DNA from 2 places in the Holdemania massiliensis genome. Region 2 is predicted to be linked to the other one. Evidence: predicted binding sites of a transcription regulator. Region 2 holds the regulator's gene; the other holds the start of a gene.
The links. Region 2 encodes Rex, which represses fermentation and respiration genes when NADH is low (regulators of the CRP and FNR family bind a similar motif). Its sites were predicted from a motif close to GTGAANNNNTTCAC; they were not measured.

Region 1: MCG46_RS19165 (flavocytochrome c) is a predicted target of Rex. The motif match lies at 6,329-6,342, and genes of this name have one in related genera.

What each region holds. Positions count from the first base shown of each region.
Region 1 covers NZ_JAKNTK010000001.1:4,119,156-4,126,937, forward strand. Annotated here, with positions in the region: gene MCG46_RS19160 (cadherin-like beta sandwich domain-containing protein) at 1-4,413, opposite strand, end outside; gene MCG46_RS19165 (flavocytochrome c) at 4,702-6,267, opposite strand; gene MCG46_RS19170 (GNAT family N-acetyltransferase) at 6,450-6,857, opposite strand; gene MCG46_RS19175 (hypothetical protein) at 7,057-7,326, opposite strand; gene MCG46_RS19180 (AT hook domain-containing protein) at 7,574-7,782, opposite strand, start outside.
Region 2 covers NZ_JAKNTK010000001.1:1,452,801-1,460,582, reverse strand. Annotated here, with positions in the region: gene MCG46_RS06480 (LicD family protein) at 1-711, opposite strand, end outside; gene asnS (asparagine--tRNA ligase) at 1,171-2,553, opposite strand; gene MCG46_RS06470 (redox-sensing transcriptional repressor Rex) at 2,808-3,428, opposite strand; gene tsaD (tRNA (adenosine(37)-N6)-threonylcarbamoyltransferase complex transferase subunit TsaD) at 3,483-4,505, opposite strand; gene rimI (ribosomal protein S18-alanine N-acetyltransferase) at 4,502-4,951, opposite strand; gene tsaB (tRNA (adenosine(37)-N6)-threonylcarbamoyltransferase complex dimerization subunit type 1 TsaB) at 4,948-5,559, opposite strand; gene tsaE (tRNA (adenosine(37)-N6)-threonylcarbamoyltransferase complex ATPase subunit type 1 TsaE) at 5,556-6,005, opposite strand; rRNA gene rrf (5S ribosomal RNA) at 6,319-6,432, opposite strand; rRNA gene MCG46_RS06440 (23S ribosomal RNA) at 6,528-7,782, opposite strand, start outside.

The sequences.
Region 1 (7,782 bases), 2.7 Mb from region 2:
TGGAGCCTGGCGTGTAACTACAATGGTATACGTCTTCTTCGTTGTTCCATCTTCAGCTGTAACCCCAACTTCGATCGTATTCGTTCCAACGGTTAAGTTATGAACTCCGCTTCCCGTAACAGTGGCTCTTGTGTCTGTTGGCTCTGCACTGATTGTTAACTGAGAGACACTGTTCTCTACCGTTGCAGTATAGCTCATCGTATCTTTACTGAATTCTGGGGAAAGTGTTCCTTCATTGATGCTCAGTGATTTCAATGTCGCATCGGTCGATTTCGCAGCCTGTCGTGTAACTACAATGGTATACGTCTTCTTCGTTGTTCCATCTTCAGCTGTAACCCCAATTTCGATCGTATTCGTTCCAACGATTAAGTTCTGAACTCCCGTTCCCGTAACAGTGGCTTTTGTGTCTGTTGACTCTGCACTGACTGTTAGCTGTGAAACACTATTATCCACGGTTGCGGTATAGCTCATCGTATCTTTACTGAATACTGGGGAAAGTGTTCCTTCGCTGATGCCTAGCGATTTCAAGCTTGCATCCGTCGATTTTTGCGGCGCAGCTTTACGATTGATCGTAATGCGATAATACTTATTTGTAAATCCGTCTTTCGCAACCACTTTAACGACAACTTCATTCTTTCCAACTTTCAGATCCTGATTACCTGTGATCGTTACGGTTGCTCCCTCAGCCTGTGCTGTGGCAGTAACCTTCAGATCAGTTACATTGTTTTCAACATCAGCTGAATACTGGACTATTGAAGAATCAAAGCTGCCTAAATCAACGCCTTCGATTGAAAGTGTTTTAAGTTCCGCATTTCTTAATAATGAATCATCCTCATAGTTAACGATCACAGTATATTTATTGACTGTTGTACCATCCTCAGATGTCAAAACATAAGCATCCTTTTCCAACATCAACACCTGATTCCAAACATTAATTAAAGTCCCTCTTGTCAACTTAAATGCAGGTATTAATTTGTCTGCATACTGCGATCCATCTTGAGCCTTAGGAAGATTCAAAGTTACTGTTTTATTGACAGAATCCACGATTCCAACAATACCGCCGTTTACTAAATTCGCATTAGTACTATCGTAGGGTATCTCAAACGTTTCAAAATCAGCATCTGAATTTTTATTATTCGTGACCTTCACAGTAATCGTTGCAATCACTTCTTCAGAAGTGGTCTCATCCACGACCTTTATTTTTTTAGTATAGGTTCCTAGATTCTCAGCTTTTCCTCTAAGCTCAAGAATATCCCCCGCAAATCCTAAAGCTAAAGTTCCGTCTACCACTACATACGCTGGTGAATAGTTATATTTTCCACTTCCGCCTGTGACTTCTCCAACCTGGATTGGTTGAATCATTTGAGCTTGGCCATTATTAAGATCACTATCACCATAATCAACACCTGCCGCTACTTCAATCGTTTGATCCTTGAAATTAAGCGGTTCAATCACATAAACCAGTCCTATCTTTACACCTACATCTCCTGAAGTTGCATATAAAGTCATTCCATTGATTTCAGGACTTAATTCATTGGTATCAATAACGACAAGTTCTCCATCGTTTTCAATCGCAAATCCGATTCCATACTTCTCAAATTGATTCGATCCAAAAATCTCAGTTTGATTATTATTGGTATAGGTAATTCTTAGCTGCATTCCCGTTGGATCGAAAGCTTCACCTGGACGATAAACCATTTTTTCAGGTTCATTAATGATTTCTATTCGATCTACAATTTTTTCAGATACATTAATCGTCTGTGTTAACGTTGAATCAAAATAGTGGATTTTAATCTCTTTGACAGAAGTATCTAACGGCCCTTCCGGCTCCCAAGTAAATCCAGAGATAATATAAAGATTTACGTTATCTGATGTTTTTGCATAGAGTTTAATCCCTTCCGGATTAAAGTGATCTCCTTCCTGGTAGTTCAGCTTGGTCGGTTTATTAGAAATTTCTATTTCACTTATTGTTGGTTTTCGCACCTGAATCGTATGTGTCTTTCGCTGACCACGATAGTTCACGGTAAAAGTCAATGGTCCTTCTTTCTCTGGATTAAAACCTTCCAGCATATTCTTTGTAATAGAGACTGTCCCTGAATTGACCTGTAGCTGAGCAGAAAATTTTAACCGTGAGTTATAATCTTCCCCTACATAGCATTCAGCTAAACCAAGTATCTCTCCCAGGATCAGCTCAGCTTTGCCTAATTCTGGATACGCATTTCCCATCGTCCAGACTGTTCCAAAATCCCAACTGACAAATGTAGCCTCGGTTTTCATTTCTTCCGCCGATTTGTTCTGAGCCTTTCTGTTATCCTCTCCTGTATGAACCGCAACCGCAGGATAATCAGCCTGACTTAATGCATAGACAGAACTCTGATTTGTCGAATTAGCATAACCCTCAAAGGTACCAACCTTCAAAATATTAGAAGAATCTGTGATATTCAGAGGGGTCACACTATGACAATTCTGAACGCGAAAACCAAATTGTGTGAATGATGTACTGCTTCCAGATTGTCCTAAGAATCCACCTGCATAAGCTGAGGTTATTGCGGATGTAGATCGGCTCACAGTTAAACTTCCCGCCGAATAACTATCTTCAATAATACCCGTATTATATCCGACAAAGTTGCCTATAGCTGAAAGGGATGCTGACAGCTGACCCGTTAATGCCACCGTAGAATAACTTCTTGAGATTATGCCTGGCATCTCATTATATCCAGACATTCCACCAATGGCTTGTGTTAAAAAGCTCATCGAACTTTCCAACATATTGACGCGCATTGTACCGCCAATAGAACAATCTGTAATTATTCCTTGGTTGGCGCAAACCAATCCTCCTACATAATTACTGCTGTCAACATTGATATCCACAGTCACATTCAAATTCTCAATAGTACCCGTATTCTGACTGATCAGCGGCTGATTTAACGAAAAAATTGTATGATTTGCGCCATCCAAAACACCAGAAAAATCTGCGACACTCATCCAGTTTTTCCCGCTATAATCCAAATCCTGCTCCAAACGGAAAAAGGCAGAAGGTGCGACAGACAAATAACGTAAATCTGCCGGCGTCTTAATTAAATAAGGGTCTGTTTCAGTACCTTGTCCGCTAAGACTTATTGATGAATCCAAAGTTACTGGGGTATATGTGATATGTTCCCCATGGTCTGAAGGTACAGTAAATTTTCCATCAATGGTTTTGACAACAAGGGAGGCTGTTGGTTCCAACATGATTTCTGTATTGGTATTTAAATAAGCAACCGGGTAATTGGACACCTGTTTTTTTACAATCGGATCACCATAGAATCCATCTAATCCCGATTCACTTTGTTTAAATGCAGCGATATAAAAATTTTTCAATGCATCCGAAAAAGTTGGCAGTTTTGTTTTTAATCCAGCATTCGCTAATACGGCTTCGATAAATTGAGCCGTATCCCCATTAAATTTTACATTATAAACTGATTTAATGAATTCAATTGGCTGATAGTCTTCTGCTTTTTGACTGATTAGATAACGAACAAACAAATACGGCATGGAATAATCTTGAACCGTTGTATTTCGATAAGTGGAGTACGTTAAAGCACTGCCTTTGCGGATCGTATTATTCCCCGAAATTTTCTCCAGCCAACCTGTTGGGTCATTACCACCCCAGGTATAATCCATAATCGCTACAGATAAGCCTTCATTAAACCACCTCAGCGTGGAATCAGAATTTCCGCTCAGAACTTTCCAAAAGAAAACAGCATGTTGACCTTCATGCGTCAACAGACCACTTGTTCCATTGAAATAACCCTTTTTATATGTTTCAGGCGCGTTGATATGAATTGCTGTAATATCCGGATCCTGAGAAAAATATCCAGAAGAGCCATTGCTTGTGACTTCCAACATGATGGATAGTTTTCCTGATCCGTCCTGATAAGGAAAGTCATGATTACTGATTTCGTTAAGAATCTCATAAGGACGACCTTCATAGACTTGAATCATCTCTTCAGCAGCTAAAATCGCATTGTCACCATATTTTGCTTTTAAATCTTTATCCATCCAAATCACGCTGTGTTCACTGACCGCAAGTACCTCATACTGTCCACGCACTTCGCCAATCTGATAAGTTTTCACTCTCGCAGAACGGTTGGCATAATTGATTCGAGATTCAGGAATTTCCTTTTCGATGAAATTATCATTGGTTTCGTAAACTGAACGATTACTTTCATTCGCTGCCGCGCCCCCTGCGTCAACAACTAAGGCTCCGGTTGATTCAGCATCACCGAATATTTTTGAATTGGTGTTGGTAATGACAATATAATCACCTTCTAAGATTTGCGGTGTATTCGCCTTTATTGTCATGGGTGCAGAGGGCAAAGCAAACAAGACTGCACTGATCAAGGCAGTCCATCGTCGAACAGAATTACGCATAATAAATATACTCCTCATTCCTTAAACATGAACGCTGACAAAATACCGAACTTTCTCCCTATTATTTTGTTAGCGTTTACATCTTTAATGGTACTCGAAGATCTTGTTGAAAACAACGGTTATATAAGTAAAGTTCATAAAACTTTTATATTTGTTCTTGAATTTCTAAAGAAATCCATTATATTTTTCCAAAGTCTTTCCATTTTTAATTGAAATGAAAAAAAACTCATGTTCAGAGCTTGTTCTAAGCCCTTAAACATGAGTTCTATTGAGTTTGAAATTGATTACTTATTCAGCGTAAGCTGCTGCCTGCTGACCTGCAATTCGGCCAAAGACGATGATATCCGCAACCGCATTGCCGCCTAAACGGTTAGCGCCGTGAACACCGCCGGTAACTTCGCCTGCTGCATACAGACCCGCGATAGCATTGCCTGAAGCATCCAGAACTTCTGTGTTCGGGTTGATCTTCAGACCGCCCATGGTGTGATGAACACCCGGAGCCACTTTGATTGCATAGTAAGGACCTTCATCCAGCTTGTTCGCAAAGCTGGTACGGCCGAATTCTTCATCTTTGCCCGCTTCTACACAAGCATTCCACTTATCCATCGTTTCAACTAAAGCTGTACCATCAACACCCATGGCAGCAGCCAGAGCTTCAACATCCGCACCTTCAACCGTCAGACCCTGCTTGATGTAACCCGCAATAACGCTGGAAGCTTCAACCATCTTGTTATCGACGATCAGCCATGCAAATCCGCCCGGCTGAGCAACTTCAGCAGCGGATACAGCATCCCGCGTACCGACTTCATCAAAGAAACGCTTGCCTTCGCTGTTGACCAGAATCGCACCATCGCCGCGCAGCCCTTCAGTGATCAGAGCGCTGGTTTCCTGAGAAACTGTCGGATGGATCTGAATCTGTTCCATATCTACAGTATCCGCACCGATCGCCTGAGCCATAACGATGCCGTCGCCTGTCATACCCGGAGCATTGGTGCAGACAAAGCCTTCATAATCCGGCTTGTACTGTAAAACCATTTCGGTATTGGCTGCGAAACCGCCGGTTGCCAAAACAACCGCTTTGCCGGTATAGGTTGTTTCTCCCGCTTTAACGCCGGTAACCTTTCCGTCGGTTACGACTAATTCTGTCGCCGCCGTTTCCATGACAAACTGAATGCCTTTGCCTTCTGCGGCTTTGGTCAGCTTTGGTACTAAATAAGAACCAACAGCTACCGTCTTGCCTTCATCATTGACCGGCTTATGAATCCGCTTTACACTGGCACCGCCGAAGCTGCCAACCTGGGACAGATCCGCATCCACGGTCTTCAACCATTCAATGCCGTTCTTCGCTTCATTCGCCAGAACTTCTACCAATGCATGATCGTTCAGGTTCTTGCCGCCGACCAGCGTATCCAACATAAACAGTTCTTCTGTATCGAAGTAACCTGTCGGATTGGCCTGGTATTCTTCCCACTGCGTTTCCACAGTGGCAACCAGATCCGCTAAATCCGGATAGCTTTCCTTAGCGCTGGCCAGCATTTTTTCAACACCAGCACCTTCCGTGAATTCATTCTCATCTTGTTCTGGTGTATTTGCAGCATTCATCCCGCCAGTAGAACGCGTTGTGTTGCCGCCTGTCATCGCTGCTTTTTCAATAACGATAACCGACTTGCCTGCGTTTGCCGCTTCGATCGCTGCTGTCATGCCCGCTCCGCCGGCGCCTACGACGATAACGTCAGCTTCTGTTGCTGCCGCTTCCGGAGTCGGTGTTGTCTCGTTGCCCTCGGTCTTCGGCGCGCTGGAACAGCCCGTCAGAAGCATCAAGCTGGCAAGAGTAAGAGCAATTAATTTCTTCATTTCATTCTCTCCTTTGCAAATGCTTTTGCGTTCTTAGTATATCAATTTGCACAGGATAATCAAGAAAATTTTCACAAATCTTACACAATTTACTAAATCCTTTTAACATTGCGCTTTTTTTCATAACGAAAAGAAATTAATCATAGATAATTTGGTTATTAATCTTCAATTTATGAAAGCGGTTAAAATAGCAATTTAGCCCAGGCTTCGCAATGGATATCTGAAACTGGGACCCACCCCAGCTTTTTATAAAAGCTACGGATTTTTTCTACATCATCGCTAAGCAATATTTTCTGGCGGACCTGAGGATAGCGGTCACACAGCGTTTTAAGCAGCAAGGTTCCCCAGCCTTGATTTTGATAGTCCGGATCCACAATTAGATCCTGCACATAGAGAATTGTCTCTCCATCTCCCACAGCTCTTACAAAACCCAGCAGCTGATCCTCATGACTCAGCTCCAAAACGCAGAGCGAACGATCAAAAGCCGAGCGAATCCGCTGGGGCTGGCGCGTGTATTCAGTCCAGCCGACAGCTTCATATAAGCGTAAAATTTGTTCTTCACGACCGGGCTGCATTGTTTGAATAATCATCGCTGATCCTCCTTGATGACGCTCTGTTCCATTTTATGAAATCGATGTAAGTTTCAGAATATTTTTGATTTATTGCCTGCTTTTCTATTCTTGATCTTAATTCCAACAAAATCACAACGCTGATTGATCTTCATGCCCTGTTTCATCTGATTTCCTTCATTACCATGAACTCGAATCCGCTATGAAACAAAGACAATGCCTAAGCTTCATTGGCGTCTTTTAACCGGATGCTTTCCAAAGCCGATTTCAGCTCCGGATAATCAGAAAAAGACAAAGACCAGTCCAGCCAGCGGAAAACTTCCTGCCACGTTCCCAAATGATACAATCCCAGCGGACATTCGGTCAGAATTTCCAACAGGCGTTCTCGATAAACCGGCTTTCGCAGATCCGTCAGCGTTTCCGCCTGCACTTCATTTTTAAGAAAGATTAAGATCTGTTCAATCGCACTGTTGATCCCAAACACACACATGTTTCCCACCTGTCTTTCTTTGCTTGTATCATAAAGTAGACTTTACCTGACGATTGAAATATAATAAGAATTACTGGAAAAAGCCTGGTTTTTGGGCATATTTTGGCCTGGTGCAAAAAGTCTACTTTTTCAACCAAATCCTGGAAATCGCAACTGATCTTTCCGCTATGATCAAAAGAAAAGATCCGCCAGAATCCGGATCTTTCTACAACAGTTCATTATGAAGTTTTTCAGCCTTGGATAATGATTATTTAACTTCCTGAATATTTCCGCTTTTATCCGCTAAGATAACACTGACATTCAGTTTATTCTTCAGAACTTTCGGTATCTCGCTCCACTGTTTGCGATAGACCGACGAATCATTGAAAGCTACGCTGTAACGAACGGAGCTGGCTGTATCCTCACTGATTTCTTTAAGAATGGAATTGATCTTTACCGGCAACGGCTGACGTCGTC
Region 2 (7,782 bases):
ATGAGCGATCGGCAGCTGCGTATCCTCAAACGGCACATACTGAACAGGATAGATATCATCATAATCAAAAATAAACGGCTTTAATGGGCTCTTAAACGTCCATGTCAGATCAAATCCGATCTTCTTGCTTCCTTCATTGAGCTTTCCATACATACGCGCATTGGACACAAACCAACGCTTGAGAAATACCGGATTCATGCCGAGGTTATCAAATAAAATGATAAACGGCATAATCAGCTGATTCAGCATCCGCAGCGGCAGATCCATCGTTTTGCTTGCGGAGCAGTAGTCATAGACGAAAACATCAATAAAAATGCCGTCGCATTCCGTACAGCGGTTCGCCAGCAGCGTATTCACTTCTTTCAAATACGTGCCTTTTTTGCGGATCTTCATCCCCGGAATCAACGGATTATAACGCTTGTCAGTATCGAAGCACTGAAACGTGTATTCCTGCGGCAGATCCTGCTTTAAAGCAATGATAAAACGTTTGTAATCTTCATACAGCATGGCAATATCTGCATCGTCATCCCAGGGAATAAACCCCTGGTGACGAACTGCACCTAAAGCGCTGCCGCCGTTGAGGAAATACGGTATGTTGTATTTCTGACAAATGCCGTCGATCATTTTCAGCATCTCTAAAAGTACCTTATGGACATCGGCAACCGTGATCTCATTGCCGTTTTCATCAGTTTTTAATACATATTTTTTCATATCATCACATCCTACGCTCTATTATAAGAGAATTACAGAACAACCTCAAGTTTTTTTGGTATCCGCCCCAATAAAGCCGCTTTTTCAACCATTTCCGCAAACTATCCCGCAAAATCTGAAGCCGCAGAACAAGTTCGCATCTTTTAGCAATAGATTTGTACTCTGGATCGGTTTCTGTCTTTTATTCTTATGTCGCTTCCGTTGTTTTATTCAAAGAGACGGATATCGTTGTATAAAATTTATTTTCATTGACCTTGTGATCGAGTTTGGCTCATGCTTAAATTAAGAAATAGTGAGTTTATCTTTGGACAAGCGATCGCTGAGCGGATTTTAAACTGACATCCATTGAACTGACCGAAACAGGAGAGTGAACTCCGATTATCCGGCAGACAAGGATAAAAAAAGAGTCAAAAATCATAACTTGAGATGACTTTCAACTCTTTCTGTTTTACGCATGAATTAAAACAACAAGTTTTTCGGTGTCCGGGCAAAGGGAATGACATCGCGAATGTTCTGCATTCCCGTGACATACATGATGAAGCGTTCAAAGCCCAGACCGAATCCGGCGTGCTGACATCCGCCATACCGGCGCAGATCAAGATACCACTGCAGACCTTCCTCATGGACGCCCATTTCCTTCATTCGATTCTGCAGGACGTCCAGCCGTTCCTCACGCTGAGAGCCACCGACCAGCTCACCCACCGCAGGGACTAACAAATCGCAGGCCGCCACGGTTTTTCCATCCGCGTTGATCCGCATATAGAAGGCTTTGATATCCTTCGGATAGTCGATCAAGAAGACCGGTCCTTTGACTACCTCTTCACATAAATAACGTTCATGCTCTGTATTCAGATCCATTCCCCAAGAAACTGGATTTTCAAATTTCTTCGTCGCTTTTAACAGATGATCAATCGCTTCCGTATACGGCATCCGGACAAACTCACTGTTCAAAACATGATTCAGCCGATCCAGCAGCGTATTGTCGATAAACTGATTGAAGAATTTCATCTCTTCCGGACAGTTATCCATAACATACTGAATACAGTATTTAATCATATCTTCAATTAAATCCATATCATCTTCCAAATCCGCAAACGCGATTTCCGGTTCTACCATCCAGAATTCCGAAGCATGCGTTGTCGTGTTGGAGTTTTCAGCCCGGAAGGTCGGTCCGAAGGTGTAAACGTCGCGGAATGCCATCGCAAACGCCTCTGCCTGCAGCTGTCCGGAAACAGTGAGGTTGGCTTTCTTGCCGAAGAAATCTTCTTCATAATTGCCGTCCTCGCGCGTAGTCACCGTGAAAACCTCACCTGCACCTTCGGCATCATTGCCGGTAATGATCGGTGCGTTCACATAAACGAAGCCCTGATCCTGAAAGAATTCATGAATCGCCATAGCCAGTACGGAACGGACGCGGAATACTGCGTTGAATGTGTTGCTGCGCGGACGCAGATGGCCGATTTCACGCAGGTACTCAAACGAATGACGCTTTTTCTGAAGTGGATAGGAATTGTCGCAGGCGCCTTCTAAAATCACTTCCGTGACCTGCAGCTCAAAAGGCTGCTTGGCCTGCGGCGTCAGCACAACCTTTCCGGTTACGGTTAAAGCCGTGCCTGTCAAATATTTGGATACATCCTGAAAATTGGCCAAATCGGAAGAATAGACCAGCTGAGCGTTGCGGAAATAGGTGCCGTCGTTCAGCTCAATAAAGCCGATCGAGCCGTTGTTGCGGTTAGTTCTGACCCATCCCTGCAGCTGGGCATACTCGATTTGATCGGTTTCCATTGTGCTGCCGGAACAAGCCATCTCATAGAGTTCTCTGACGGTCATGAATGTAAGCATACTTTTCTCCTTTTGTTTTATAAAAAAAACGTTCCTCACTTAAGGAACGTCAATCAACGTGGTGCCATCCTCATTCGCTCAAAGGTTAAAAAACACTGAGCCTCAGGGTGCGTTAACGCCGCCGACGGGATCGTCTACTGTCAGTTCTCCGATCCGGCTCCCAGAGTGTTCCGCATTCCCTGACTGAACTCCGGCTTTCACCCTGCCCGGCTCGCTGTGCTTCAGTATGAGGATCGTTCTCTTTTCGCTGCCTTCTACTTTTTCATGTTGTTGGTTTCAAAAACCAGTTCCTGAATCGTTGAAACGACATCAATCGGCTTAACCAGAACGCCCTTAGGAACCTGGAAATGCTCATGTGAGAAATCAACAATACCAGTAATGCCGCATTCGATCAAACGATCTGCAGCATCTTGAACATTGGATGAAACACACAGGATCGCAATCCGGCATCCTTCCGGAATCTTATCCTTCATTTCATCGACGTGGTAAACCGGAATCGGTGTCTTTCCGACAGACTCCGGACGGATGTCAAAGGCACATACAATCTCGCCGACAACATGGTTCCAGCGATTGTAATTCATTAAAGCTTTCCCAAGGTTGCCTGCTCCGACAAGAATAATCTTCTCATCGAATCCCATGCCCAACTGTTCGTTGAATATTTCAATCAGGCGGTCAACGTCATAGCCATAGCCTTGCTTCCCTAACGATCCTAAAAATGAGAAATCTCGGCGGATCGTCGTGGACTCAATAGCCACATATTCCGAAAGCTCCTTGGACATGATCCGGGTTACGCCGGAATTCTTAAGTTTGCGCAAAGCTTTCAGATAGATCGGATAACGCTGCAGTGTAGCCTTAGGGACTGACTTTGTTGGCATACTATCAACCCCTTCTGCATTATTCTAGCACACTTGTTTTAAATTGTGAATGATTTAATGAATTGAACTTGTTTCAATTTCCATGGATGGGTTCGCAGCGATGTCCAGCGACCCGGTTAAACCGTGTGTATAGGCGGTCCAGCCGGCCGCTCCAATCATCGCAGCATTGTCTGTACAGCACCATAACGGCGGGATCGTCAGATGCACATCCGGAGTTTCTAAAATCATTTCTGAGATTTTTTCACGCAGCCGGGAATTGGCCGCAACTCCGCCGGCCAGAACAACCTGCTTCGGTTTGAATTCCTTCACCGCGGCCATCGTCTTTTTTAATAGAGTATCCAGCGCAGCTTCCTGGAAAGCATAGGACAAGTCTTCTTTATTCAATTCCTCGCCTTTTTTGCCTTCCCGGTCAATCAGCTGCAGCACCGCCGATTTCAGCCCGCTGAATGAAAAATCGAGTGGTTTCTCTGTTTTGGGTTTCGGCAATGTGTAATGCGGATGTCCCTGCTTGGCCATTTTGTCAATCACCGGACCGCCTGGATAACCTGTTCCCATAACCCGGGAAACTTTGTCATAAGCTTCGCCGATCGCATCATCCTGCGTTGTGCCGAGAATTTCAAACGACCATTCCTCTTTCATCCAGACCAGTTCGGTATGCCCGCCGGAGACAACCAGTGCGATCATTGGAAAACGCAGCTCATCCACAAAGCGGTTCGCGTAAATATGACCGATAATATGATGCAGCGGGATCAGCGGTTTATCATAATACCAGGCCAGCGTTTTGGCTGCCTGGACACCGACATGCAGCGAACCCACCAGCCCGGGTCCCTGGGTAACCGCAATCGCCAGAATATCATCCATTGTGACTTCTGCCTGGGACAGAGCTTCTTCAATCACGACGGAAATATTTTCAACATGGATTCGTGATGCAACTTCCGGGACAACCCCGCCGTATTTTTTATGGACATTAATCTGCGAAGAAACAATATTGGAACAGATCTTAGAGCCGTCCTCAACCACCGCTGCGGCTGTCTCATCACAGCTGGACTCAATCGCCAGGATTAAATTTCGTTTCATAAACTTCCTCCTATTGGTTTCATCATCAAATAAGCGTCCTCATGGTTGTCCTGATAATAGCCCTTCCGGATATTGATGATTTCAAAACCATATTTTTTATAACATGTCAAAGCTGGAATGTTGCTCACTCGCACTTCAAGTGAAATCACTTCGCAGCCCTGTTCAGCGGCCACCCCCAGCATGTGATCCATCAGCTGCGAGGCCCAATGCTGCCGACGATACGGAAGATCGACGCCAATCGTTGTAATCTGAGCCTGATCAAAGGTCGTCCAGACACCCGCATAGCCTACGATCGTCCCCGTTTCATTCTCAGCGACGAACAGATGGGAATAGGGGTTTTCTTTGAGCTCATACTCATAGCTTTCCCGCGGCCAGGGCGAACTAAACAGGCGCAGCTCCATTTCACAGACAATTTCCAAATCGTCCAGCGTCATTTTCCGAATCATGCTTTTTTTACCAGATAATCGTCAGCCGATTTGAGATATTCCGGCACTAATAAATGGACGTTCTCGACTCTCTGCCATTGTGAGCGAGTCGTCAGGAAGGCCTGCGCAAGGTCCGGGTAACAATCTTCCAACCCTAACAAAGAACAGTCGCCGACCAGTTCCAATCCATCGGCATTGTCAATACGGGCTTGAATTTCGCTGAGGGAAAGGACTTCTTCTTTTCCGCTCAGCCGGCCGTTTTCAATCATTCCAAAATAAGCCCGCTGGCTGCGGGCATCCAGCAGCACAGCTGCCTTTGTCTTACCGGCGCCGATCAGTTCCAGCGTTGGAAGTGCATACAGCGGCAAGTTCGCAGTCGAACACAAGACCTTTGCCACCGTCATCGCGATTCGTACCCCAGTATAGCTGCCAGGACCTTTCGTCACAACGACCTGGTCAATCGCCTTGGGTGACAGACCACATTCCGCAAGCAGTTCTGTCAGCTGCGGAAAAATCATTTCTGACTGTCGCTTCCAAGAAGACAGACAGCGCTTGCCAATCAGCTCATCCTCTTGAATCAAAGCCAGCACTAAAAACTTACTGCTCGTATCCATACATAATGTAATCATTTTAACGCCTCCATCAATGCCGCGTATTTTTCATTCTCAGTTTCCAAAACAATTCGCCGGCGATCTTCGCCTAAACGATGCAGCGTAATCCGCAGCGGTTCGGTTTGTTCAAGATCTTCCATATATTCCGGCCATTCAATGACGGTCAAACCTTCACCATCAATCATTTCTTCAAAGCCCAGCTCCTGATGCGTGCCTTCCAGACGATAGGCATCAAAATGATACAGCGGCAAGCGGCCTTGATAAATCTTTAATATCGTAAAGGTTGGACTGCTGACGGTACGGGTGATTCCCAATCCGCGGGCAATTCCCTGAGTCAGCGTTGTCTTGCCAGCACCCAGATCTCCGCTCATGGTCCATACCATATTGGGCTCAGATAAACTTCCCATTTTCTCACCGAGATTTTTGGTTTCCTGCGGTGTTTCCGTTATCAATTCAAGCTTCATTTGTTCACATCCTTTCCTCTGTGTCACATGGAAAATATTATAGCACAGATTTAAAGCGGGGGAGAAAGAAAACCATGCAGACATTCAAAACGACATCCATTTTACTTTTTTCATTCTTCGTTTCGTTCAATTCCACCTCATTCTCAAAAGAAATGGAGATCCTGAATTCAACATTTTCCTTTTTTCCCTGAACCTGTTCTGGTCACTTTTCATGATGACTTTCGCGATGGAAGAAATAAACGGTACTGATCAAAAACCAAAGCTACAGTCAATCAGGAAACAAAAAAAGGCTCCCTAGGAAGGGAACCGAAGAACCTGGCAACGAGCTGCCTTCACTATGGCAGGCATAGCTATTCTCGCCGCGGAAATGCTTAACTTCTGTGTTCGGGATGGGAACAGGTGTGACCATTTCGCTATCGTCACCAGATCGTTTCAGGATTATTCCCTGAAAACCAAATAACAGTTGCTTCTAGAAAGTCTTGCTCTTTCTTACTTCGTTATGAACGTTTGTTTTTTCCTCATGTGATTAAATCCTCGACCGATTAGTATCAGTCAACTCCACACATCACTGTGCTTCCATCTCTGACCTATCTACCTCGTCGTCTTCAAGGGGTCTTACTTTCTCTAGGAAATGGGAAATCTCATCTCGGAGTCGGTTTCACGCTTAGATGCCTTCAGCGTTTATCCGTTCCCCACTTAGCTACCCAGCTATGCATCTGGCGATACAACTGGTGCACCAGCGGTGGGTCCATCCCGGTCCTCTCGTACTAAGGACAGCTCTCCTCAAATTTCCTACGCCCACAACAGATAGGGACCGAACTGTCTCACGACGTTCTGAACCCAGCTCGCGTACCGCTTTAATGGGCGGACAGCCCAACCCTTGGAACCGAATTCAGCTCCAGGATGCGATGAGCCGACATCGAGGTGCCAAACCTCGCCGTCGATGTGAACTCTTGGGCGAGATCAGCCTGTTATCCCCAGGGTAGCTTTTATCCGTTAAGCGACGGCCATTCCATTCTGCACCGCCGGATCACTAATCCCGACTTTCGTCCCTGCTCGACTTGTCTGTCTTGCAGTCAAGCACCCTTCTGCATTTGCGCTCGTCGATTGATTTCCAACCAATCTGAGGGTACCTTTGGGCGCCTCCGTTACTCTTTAGGAGGCGACCGCCCCAGTCAAACTGCCCACCTGACACTGTCCCTTACCCGGCTTACGGATATAGGTTAGAATTTCAATCAACTAAGAGTGGTATCCCAACGTCGACTCCATTGAAACTGACGTCCCAACTTCTTCGTCTCCCACCTATCCTGTACATACTTGATCAAAACTCAATATCAGGCTACAGTAAAGCTCCATGGGGTCTTTCCGTCTAGTTGCGGGTAACCTGCATCTTCACAGGTACTAAGATTTCACCGAGTCTGCTGCCGAGACAGCGCCCAAATCATTACGCCTTTCGTGCGGGTCAGAACTTACCTGACAAGGAATTTCGCTACCTTAGGACCGTTATAGTTACGGCCGCCGTTCACTGGGGCTTCAATTCAATGCTTCGTGTTGCCACTAACACATCCTCTTAACCTTCCAGCACCGGGCAGGCGTCACCCCCTATACTTCGTCTTGCGACTTTGCAGAGAGCTGTGTTTTAGTTAAACAGTTGCTTGGGCCTCTTCACTGCGGCTCTTTCGAGCGCCCCTTCTTGCGAACGTACGGGGCTATTTTGCCGAGTTCCTTGGCAACAGTTCTCTCGCTCACCTTAGGCTTCTCGCCTTGACCACCTGTG